One region of the Stenotrophomonas sp. PS02301 genome, then DNA from elsewhere that is predicted to be linked to it. Evidence: predicted binding sites of a transcription regulator. Region 1 holds the regulator's gene; the other holds the start of a gene.
What was found. Region 1 encodes FliA, which starts transcription of late flagellar genes. Its sites were predicted from a motif close to TAAAGTTTNNCNNNCNNNGGCCGATAA; they were not measured.

Region 2: a site for FliA is predicted at 1,625-1,651, ahead of QMX81_RS01070 (methyl-accepting chemotaxis protein). Genes of this name have one in related genera too.

The regions. Positions count from the first base shown of each region.
Region 1 is NZ_JASCOO010000013.1:4,888-11,126, reverse strand. It holds gene flhF (flagellar biosynthesis protein FlhF) at 1-227, shown strand, start outside; gene QMX81_RS05465 (MinD/ParA family protein) at 214-1,101, shown strand; gene QMX81_RS05460 (RNA polymerase sigma factor FliA) at 1,098-1,844, shown strand; gene cheY (chemotaxis response regulator CheY) at 1,861-2,253, shown strand; gene QMX81_RS05450 (protein phosphatase CheZ) at 2,253-2,867, shown strand; gene QMX81_RS05445 (chemotaxis protein CheA) at 2,873-4,705, shown strand; gene QMX81_RS05440 (flagellar motor protein) at 4,785-5,525, shown strand; partial or broken gene motD (flagellar motor protein MotD) at 5,527-6,239, shown strand, end outside.
Region 2 is NZ_JASCOO010000002.1:77,324-81,414, forward strand. It holds gene QMX81_RS01065 (PAS domain-containing protein) at 1-1,584, shown strand, start outside; gene QMX81_RS01070 (methyl-accepting chemotaxis protein) at 1,865-3,727, shown strand; gene QMX81_RS01075 (DUF4189 domain-containing protein) at 3,800-4,091, shown strand, end outside.

The DNA of each region.
Region 1 (6,239 bases):
ACCCGCAGGGCGTGGTGCTGAGCAAGCTGGACGAAACCGGCCGCTTCGGTACCGCCCTGTCGGTGGCCGTGGATCACCGCCTGCCGATCACCTGGGTCACCGATGGCCAGGACGTTCCTGAAGACCTGCACCGTGCCAGTGCGGCCAATCTTGTACTTCGCCTTGAAGATTTGCGCCGCGCGGCCGATATGCCCTGCAACCCGGAGTTGAACCATGCCGTCGCGTGAGTACGCCAAGCTGACCAAGACCTTCCCGTTGTCGGCTACCCGAAGCCAGCCGCTGGGCCCGGTCCGCACCATCGCCGTCACCGGCGGCAAGGGCGGCGTGGGCAAAACGAACGTTTCGGCCAATCTGGCCGTGGCGCTGGCGGACATGGGCAAGCGCACGCTGCTGCTGGATGCCGACCTCGGCCTGGCCAACATCGACGTGATCCTCGGCCTGCAGCCGAAGGTGACCCTGGCCGACCTCGTCGCCGGGCGCTGCACGCTGGAAGAAGTGATCATGGAAGGCCCCGGCGGCGTGCTGGTGGTCCCGGCCGCCTCCGGTCGCCGCCACATGGCCGAGCTGCAGCCGGCCGAGCACGTCGGCCTGGTCAACGTGTTCTCCGAGCTCGAGCGCGAGCTGGACATCATGATCGTGGATACCGCCGCCGGCATCACCGATGGCGTGCTGACCTTCTGCCAGGCCGCACAGGACACCGTGGTGGTGGTCTGCGATGAGCCGGCCTCGATCACCGACGCCTACGCGCTGATCAAGGTCCTCTCGCGCGAGCGCGGCGTGGACCGGATCCAGGTGGTGGCCAACATGGTGCGCGACCCGAACGAAGGCCGCGTGCTGTACGAAAAGCTGAGCCGCGTCTGCGAGAAGTTCCTCGCCGATGTCTCGCTGAACTACCTGGGCTGCGTGCCGCAGGATGACTGGCTGCGCCTGTCGGTGCAGCGCCAGCAGCCGGTGGTGAAGGCCTACCCGTCCAGCCCGGCCGCCCTGGCGCTGACCGAGATCGCGCGCCGCACCGCCCGCTGGCAGGCCCCGACCGAGCCGCGTGGCGGGGTCGAATTCTTCCTGGAACGCATCCTCAAGCAACGCGGGGTGACGGTATGAAGGGCGCAGCACAATACAAAGAAGTCCAGCGGACCGCGGCCAACGAGTGCATTGCCCAGCACTCGGATCTGGTCCGCCGCATCGCCCATCATCTGGCAGCACGTCTGCCAGCCAGCGTGGAGGTCGACGACCTGATCCAGGCCGGCATGATGGGCCTGATCGAGGCCTCGCGCAGCTACGACGCCGACCAGGGCGCCTCGTTCGAAACCTACGCCTCGATCCGCATCCGCGGTTCGATGATCGATGAAATCCGCCGTGGCGACTGGGTGCCGCGCTCGGTGCACCGCCGCGCCCGGGATGCCGCCGCGACCATCCGTCGCCTGGAGCAGAGCACCGGCCGTGCCGCCAGCGCCACCGAAGTGGCCGCCGCGATGGACATGCCGCTGCCGGATTACCTGCGCCTGATGGAAGACGCCTCGCGGGGCCAGGTGCTGAGCCTGGAATCGCGGATCGAGGACCAGGGCGAGCTGGACACCGTCGCCCAGGGCGGCCCGACCCCGCAGCAGGTGCTGGAACGCGGCGAGTTCGGGCGTGAGCTGGGCAACGCGATCGGCCTGCTGCCCGAGCGCGAACAGCTGGTGCTGTCGCTGTACTACGAGCAGGAACTGAACCTGAAAGAGATCGGCGCCGTGTTGGGTGTCAGCGAATCGCGCGTGTGCCAGATCCATGGCCAGGCCGTGCTGCGCCTGCGGGGCCGGCTGAAGATCTTCGAGGCGGCAGACGCCGGCCTCGAGAACCATTGAAATCGAGGAAAGTGCTTTGAACAAGAACATGCGTATCCTGATCGTCGACGACTTCTCGACCATGCGTCGTATCGTCAAGAACCTGCTGGGCGATCTGGGCTTCACCAATACGGCCGAAGCCGAGGACGGGCATGCCGCGCTGGCGCTGTTGCAGAGCCAGCCGTTCGATTTCGTGGTCACCGACTGGAACATGCCGGTCATGACCGGCATCGACCTGCTCAAGGCCGTGCGTGCCGACGCCAAGCTCAAGACGCTGCCGGTGCTGATGGTGACCGCGGAAGCCAAGCGCGAGCAGATCATTGAAGCGGCGCAGGCCGGCGTGAACGGGTACATCATCAAGCCGTTCACCGCCCAGACCCTGGAAGAAAAGCTCGGCAAGATCTTCGAACGCCTGGCGGCGAGCGCCTGATGGAAACCCTGAGCGACAAATCCGCGCTGGTGCAGCGCCTGCAGGATGCCCTGGCCGCGCTGGAAAGCGGTGACGAAGCCGGTTGGCGCCGGGAAATCGACGCCCTCGCCGCGCTGCGCACGCAGCCGATGATGGCCGGCCTGAACCGCCTGGCCCGCGAGCTCGGCCAGGCCTTGGGCGAACTGCCCAGCCTGCCCAGCGAAGCCGGCGAGCTGGATGACGCCTGCGCGCGCCTGGACCACGTGGTGGCGATGACCGAACAGGCCACCCACCGCACGCTGGACCTGGCCGAAGAATGTCGCTCGCTCACCGAACAGCTGCGCGCCAACGGGTTGACGCCCGACCAGGGCCAGCAACTGGACCGGATCCGCCACAACCTCACCGAAATCGCGCTGACCCAGAGCTACCAGGACCTGACCGGGCAGATCATCCGCCGCGTGGTCGGGATCGTGCGTCGCGTGCATGAGGGCTTCGGTGCGCTCGGCCTGCCCCCGCAGGAAGACGAGAACAAGCGCGACAACAACGGCCTGGCCGGCCCGGCCCTGAAGGGCCTGGATCGCCATGCGGTGTCACAGAACGACGCCGACGACCTGCTCTCGGACCTGGGACTGTAACGATCATGAGTGCTGTGCCAGACGATATCGCTGCCGACTTCATCCTCGAGGCCCAGGAAATCCTGGATCGCCTCGGCGAACAGCTGGTGTCGCTGGAGCAGGCGCCCCAGGATGCCGACCAGCTCAACGCCGTGTTCCGTGGCTTCCACACGCTCAAGGGCGGTGCCGGCTTCCTCGGCATCCAGGCGATGGTCGAGCTGTGCCACGCCGCCGAGGAAACCCTCGGCATGGCCCGCTCCGGCCAGGCCACGCTGCAGGCCCACCACTTCGATGCGGCCCAGCAATCGCTGGATTACCTGCAGTCGATGCTGGATTCGGTCTCGGCCGGGACCGAGCCGGGCTACGCCCCGCCGGAGCTGATCGCCCAGTTCGACGTCAGCGGGCCGGCCACGCCGGCGCCGGCGGCTGCCACCACGGCCAGCGGCGGCGAGATGATCACCGATGATGAGTTCGAGGCGCTGCTCGACCAGTTGCATGGCGGTGCCGCACCGACCGCCATCGCGGCCCCGAAGAAAGATGACGGCCTGATCGGCGAGGACGAGTTCGAAGCCCTGCTGGACCAGCTGCACGGTGGCGCTGTTCCCGGCGCCAAGGCCGGTGCCGCCGCGCCGGTGGCTGCACCGCGCGCCGTGGCTGCGCCGGCCGCACCGGGCGCCAAGCCGGCCCCGGCCAAACCGGTCGCCGAAGCCGAACACACCGTGCGCGTGGACACCAAGCGCCTGGATGCGATCGTCAACCTGATCGGCGAGCTGGTGCTCTCACGCAACCGGCTCAAGACCCTGCGTGCGCGCCTGCACGATGAAGAGCTCGACCGTGCGGTCTCCACGTTGGACATCGCCACCGCCCGCCTGCAGTCGGCGGTCATGCGCACCCGCATGCAGCCGGTCGGCAAGGTGTTCTCGCGCTTCCCCAAGGTGGCGCGCGATGTCGCGCGCTCGCTGAAGAAGGAGGTCGAACTTGAGCTGATCGGTGCGGAAACCGAGCTGGACCGCAACCTGGTCGAAGCGCTGGCCGATCCTCTGGTCCATCTGGTCCGCAACGCGATCGACCACGGCGTGGAAATGCCGGACCTGCGCGAGGCCCAGGGCAAGCCGCGCAGTGGCCACGTGCGCCTGTCCGCGCAGCAGGAAGGCGACTACGTCAGCATCGAAGTGCAGGACGACGGCGCGGGTATCGACCCCGAACGCCTGCGCCAGAAGGCACGCGAGAAGGGCTTGATCGATCCGGAAGCCGCTGCCCGCCTGAGCAGCGAGGAATGCCTGCACCTGGTGTTCCTGCCCGGTTTCTCGACCAAGCAGCAGGTCACCGACATCTCCGGCCGCGGCGTGGGCATGGACGTGGTCCAGTCCCGCATCCGCGAGCTCAGCGGCCAGATCCAGATCCAATCCGAGCTGGGCCGCGGCAGCCGCTTCATGATCCGCGTGCCGCTGACCCTGGCGATCCTGCCGACCCTGCTGGTGCAGGCCGGCGAAGACGTCTACGCCCTGCCCCTGGCCCGCGTGATGGAGGTGCTGCATGCCCCCAACACCTCCCTGGGCTGGTTCGACGGCCGCGCCGTGCTGGACCGCAAATCGCACACGCTGGCGCTGGTCGATCTGCGCCACTGGCTCGATGTCGAGCCGATGCCGTCCTCGCTGCTGACCATCGTCGTACTGCAGGCCGGTGAAGCCCGCTTCGGCCTGGTGGTGGACCAGGTGCGCGGCCGCGAGGAGGTCGTGATCAAGCCGCTTCCGAAAGCCCTGCGCGGGTTGCGTGGCTATGCCGGCGCCACCCTCATCGGTGACGGCCGCATGGCGCTGATCCTGGACGTGGACGGGCTGCGTACCCACCACGATTGACCGCGTGAAAGTGTGACCGCCGCATCACTGGATTCCTTCGGCGTCTCAAGTCCCATTCACACAAGCCGATAACGGACCCATGGACAGACTCAGCCTCATTGGACTTTTCCTCGCGTTGGCCTCACTGGTCGGCGGCAGCATCCTCAAGGGGGCCGGTCTGGCGTCGCTGTGGTCGCCGGCCGCCTTCGTGATCGTCATCGTCGGTACCATCGCCTCGATCCTGCTGCATACCTCGCCGGCCGTGTTCAAGCACGCCTTCAAGATCGTGAAGTGGGTGATCCTGCCGCCGAGCAGCGACCGCCGCCACCTGATCCAGCAGATAGTGGAGTGGAGCAACATCGCCCGCCGCCAGGGCCTGCTCGGTCTGGAAGCGCAGGTCGACGCCCAGGACGATCCGTTCCTGCGCAAGGGGCTGCAGTTGCTGGTGGACGGCGTGGAGCCGGAGACCATCCGGCACATGATGGAGATCGAGCTGAGCAGCCAGGAGAGCCAGGACCTGGCCGCGTCCAAAGTGTTCGAGGGCATGGGCATCTATGCGCCGACGCTGGGCATCATCGGCGCGGTGCTCGGCCTGATCGCGGTGATGAAGAATCTTGCCGACCCGAGCAAGCTCGGCCACGGCATCGCGGCGGCGTTCACCGCCACCATCTACGGCATCGCCTCGGCCAACCTGCTGTTCCTGCCGGTCTCGGCCAAGCTCAAGAGCGTGATCCACCACAACAGCCGCGACCGCGAAATGATCATCGAAGGGCTGATCTCCATCGCCCAGGGTGAGAACCCGCGCAACATCGAAACCAACCTGTCCGGGTTCCTGCACTGACATGGCCCGCCGCAAGCACCACGAAGAACATGCCAACCATGAGGCCTGGGCGATCCCTTACGCCGACCTCATGACGCTGCTGCTCGCCTTCTTCGTGGTGATGTACGCCATCTCCTCGCTCAACGAGGGCAAATACCGGATCATGGCCGACGCGCTGACCACCGCCTTCGGTGGCGCGCCGCGCACCATCAACCCGGTGCAGGTCGGCAACCAGCAGGTCCAGGGGGGCGGCTGGGACAGCCCCTCGGTGATCAGGGCCGGGACCAAGATCGGCCCCTCCGCCCCCGCCCCCAGCAACGACCCGACCCTGCTGCCGGCGATGGCCTCGCAGATGCGCATGCCGGTCTCGATCCGCAACCAGGAACAGCTGCAGCGCGCCGAGCGCCAGCTCAACGGCATCGCCGACAAGCTCACCGCCACGCTGGCGCCGCTGATCGAACGCGGCATGATCACCGTGCGTCGCACCGAGCTGTGGATCGAAGTGGAGATCAACAGCGACATCCTGTTCCCGACCGGCTCGGCCACGCTGGATGTGCAAGCGCGCGACACCCTCTCCAAGCTGGCCGTAGTGCTGCGTGATGCACCCAACGGCGTGCGCGTGGAAGGCCACACCGACAACATCCCGATCGCCACCTCGCTGTTCCCCTCCAACTGGGAGCTGTCGGCTGGGCGCGCGGCCAGCGTGGTGCACCTGTTCGCCGATCAGGGCCTGCA
Region 2 (4,091 bases), on a different contig from region 1:
GATCCGGATGAGATGCGCGCCTACCTGCAGCCCCAGGTGGGCGCGGATGGGCGCATGCCGACCATTTTCGAAGCGCTGACCGCGCGCGCCGCGCAGGGCACCTGGTCGCACCAGTGGACCTTCCTGCGCAAGGACGGCGAGCGGCGCCAGGTGCGCCTGTCGATCAGCCCGCTGGACTGCGCCGGCGGCAACCGGATCGGCTACGTCGGCATGGCGGTTGACCTTACGCCCCTGCTGCAGGTGCGTGAGCAGGCCTTCGTCGCGGCGGAGAAGTTCGCCGGCGCGTTCTCTTCGGCGGCGCTGGGCATGGCCCTGGTATCGCTGGAAGGGCGCTGGCTGGACGTCAACGATTCGCTGTGCGGCATCCTCGGCTACACCCGTGCCGAACTGCTGCAGATCGATTTCCAGACGCTGACGCATCCGGACGATCTGCATACCGATCTGGCCCTGCTCGGCGACCTGCTGGCCGGGCGCCGCGAGCATTACCACATGGAGAAGCGTTACCTGGGCAAGGCCGGCAACCTGGTCTGGGGGCGGCTGTCGGTGTCGCTGGTGCGCACGGAAAATGGCGAGCCGCTGCATTTCGTTTCGCAGATCCAGGACGTGACCGCCCAGCGGCTCAGCGGCCAGCAACTTCGCGAATCCGAGCAGCGCACCCGCGTCACGTTGGATGCGGTGGCCGACATGGTGCTGACCCTGGACCTGCACGGCGGCATCCAGTACGCCAACGCCGCGGCCACCCGCGCGCTGGCCGGGGAGGGCGCCGGGGCCTTGGCGGGCAGCCAGCTGCAGGAGGTGATGGAGCTCACGACCGAATACGCGCCGCGCTCCCCGCTGGATGTGGCCGTGCTGCTCGACCCGGACAGCAATGCGGTCGACCTGCATTCGGACCTGCTGCTGTCAGTGGGGGCGCATCTGCTGCCGGTCGACCTGACCCGCGCCTGGCTGCGCGATGAAAACGGCCAGTCCACCGGCGCGGTCTGGGTGATCCGTGACGTCACCCAGCAGCGTGCGCGCCAGCGTGAAGCCCGGCATCTGGCCGAAATCGATCCGCTGACCGAGCTGAGCAACCGGCGCGGCTTCGAAGCGCACCTGCAGCAGGCCATCACCCGGGTCGCGCGGACCGGGCAGTCGGCCTCGTTGATGTATATCGACCTGGACCACTTCAAGCCGGTCAACGATACCCATGGCCATCTGGCCGGCGATGCCGTGCTGTGGGCGGTGGCCAGCGTGCTGCGGCACGGCGTGCGCGATTCGGACATCGTGGCGCGCTTGGGGGGCGACGAGTTCGCGGTGATCCTGGCCGGCTGTTCGCTCAAGCGTGCCCGCCGCATCGCCAGCGATCTGCTCGAGGCGATGCGGGGGTTGTCGATCCCCTGGGACCAGCGGCGGTTGAGTGTGGGCGCCAGCATCGGCATCGCGCCATTGTTCGGGGGTATGAGCGTGGATGACGCGGTCGCCGCGGCCGATGCACAGTGCTACCGGGCCAAAGCGATGGGACGCGACAACGTCCAGGTGGAGGCCGACGCGCTCGGGGCCGTGGATCCCCTCGACGCCCTGGATGCGAGCGAAAGTGGCGAATGAGCACGGCCGGCCCTGCGCGGCGCCGGCCCGATGGTCGCCCTAAAGGTTTCAGAATCTCCGCCGTTATATGACTCGCAGTTGCTGCCCGTCTGCTCACGTGGATATCTGGCCGTACACCTTTTTTAAATGGTTCATGTTCGCCGGCCCGCCCGGTGTTTGAAGCCCATCGAAGTTGCGTCATCCCCACTGACGATCTTCGTGAGTCCCAGCCAACGGAATACCGCCACCGGGCCACCGCCCGGCGCTGACCTATTCGCTAACCGGACACCGAGGTCTAACGATGATTACTTCAGGCTTGCACACGCATGTGCCAGGTCGCGCCAGCGACGCCGACGCCGACGCCGGGTCGTTGTGGCGAACGCTCACGGCATGGTTCGTTTCCCGTCGCGCGGCCCATGGCAGCGCGGCATCGGCCGCGCTGCAACGGCAGGCCGAGCTCGAAGAGCAGATCAAGGCGCTGCATAGAGTCCAGGCCGTCATCGAGTTCCACCTCGATGGCACCATCGTGCATGCCAACGACAATTTCCTGCAGACACTGGGCTACACGCTGGAGGAGATCCAGGGCAGGCACCACGCCATGTTCGTGGATGCCGAGTATGCGAAGAGCGGGGAGTACCGGGACTTCTGGGCCAACCTGGGCCGCGGTGAGTTCGACGCCGGCCAGTACCGGCGGATCGGCAAGGGTGGACGCGAGATCTGGATCCAGGCGTCCTACAACCCGGTGTTCGAAAGCAACGGACGACCGTACAAGGTGGTCAAGTTCGCGACCGACATCACCGCGCAGAAATTGCAGGCGGCCGACTTTGCCGGCCAGCTCGCCGCGATCAACACATCGCAGGCCGTGATCGAGTTCGACCTCGAGGGCCGCATCCTGGCCGCCAACGAGAACTTCCTCGCTGCCATGGGCTATGCACTGGAGGAGGTGCGCGGGCAGCACCATGCGATGTTTGCCGAACCGGCGTATCGCGAGAGCGCGCAATACCGTGCGTTCTGGGCAAAGCTCGGCCGCGGCGAGTACGATGCCGGCCAGTACAAGCGCTTGGGAAAGGGCGGGCGCGAGGTCTGGATCCAAGCTTCGTACAACCCGATCTACGATATGAACGGACGGCCGTTCAAGGTGGTCAAGTACGCTACCGACATCACGGCCCAGGTGCGTGACTCCCTGGCGCTGCAGCAGGCCGTCGCGCAGACGCGTGAAGTGGTGGCGGCCGCGCAGGGTGGCGATCTGACCGGCCATATCGCCACCCAGGACAAGACCGGCCCGATCGCCGAGTTGTGCGAGGGCATCAATGCGCTGGTCGAAGCGATGGCCGGCATCATCACCCAGATCAAGCTGGCGGCCGACACCATCGCCGTGGGTGCCAGCGAGATCGCCGAAGGCAACAGCGACCTGTCCGTGCGCACCGAGCAGCAGGCGGCCTCGCTGGAGGAGACCGCCGTCTCGATGAAGGGGCTGACCGCAACCGTGCGGCGCACCGCGGACAACGCCCGCCAGGCCAATGAGCTGGCCGGTGGCGCGGTCGAGGTGGCGGCGCAGGGTGGGCAGGTGGTGCACGAAGTGGTCTCGACCATGTCGCTGATCAACGATTCCTCGCGCCGCATCGTCGACATCATCGGGGTGATCGACGGCATCGCGTTCCAGACCAATATCCTGGCGCTCAACGCGGCGGTGGAGGCCGCCCGCGCGGGTGAGCATGGCCGTGGTTTTGCCGTGGTCGCCTCGGAAATCCGCTCGCTGTCGCAGCGTTCGGCCGAGGCCGCCAAGGAGATCAAGCAGCTGATCGGCGACTCGGTCGAGAAGGTCGGGGCAGGCACGCGCCAGGTCGAGAGCGCGGGGCGCACCATGGACGAGATCGTGGTCAGCGTGAAGCGCGTGAGCGATCTCATGGCCGACATCAGCGCCGCGGCCCAGCAGCAGAGCGAGGGCATCGAGCAGATCAACCAGGTGGTCGAGCACATCGACGAGAGCACCCAGCAGAATGCCGCGCTGGTCGAAGAGGCCTCCGCGGCGGCCCGCAGCATGGAAGAGCAGTCCACCCAGTTGCTGCAGACGGTGGCGGCGTTCCGGGTGGCGGGGGCGGGCACGCATCGCTCGGTGCACCTCAATCCCACTACTGGCCAGCCCGCATTGCGTCTGGTCTGACTGCCGTGCGGGATGCATACGGCGCGCGGCTTTGGGATACTCGATCTTCCAAGGACAGGTCGGAGAATCACAATGCGGATTGCACCACGGTTGAGGATGCTGCTGGTCATGGGGATGGCCCTGCCATGCACTGCGGGCGCGGCGTCGGCGGTGTTCTATGACGCCGACACCGGCGCCTACGGCTATTCGATGAACAAGCGCAGCGTCAGCGCAGCCATGCAGCAGGCACTGGGGTATTGCGTACAGCACTCATTGAACTGCAGCAATCAGGCCAGTACTTCGCTGGGCGGTTACTCGGCGTTGTACACGGGCACCGGTGCCGTGGGCATTGCCCTGTCCGCACAGGACGATGGCGCTGCTCAGC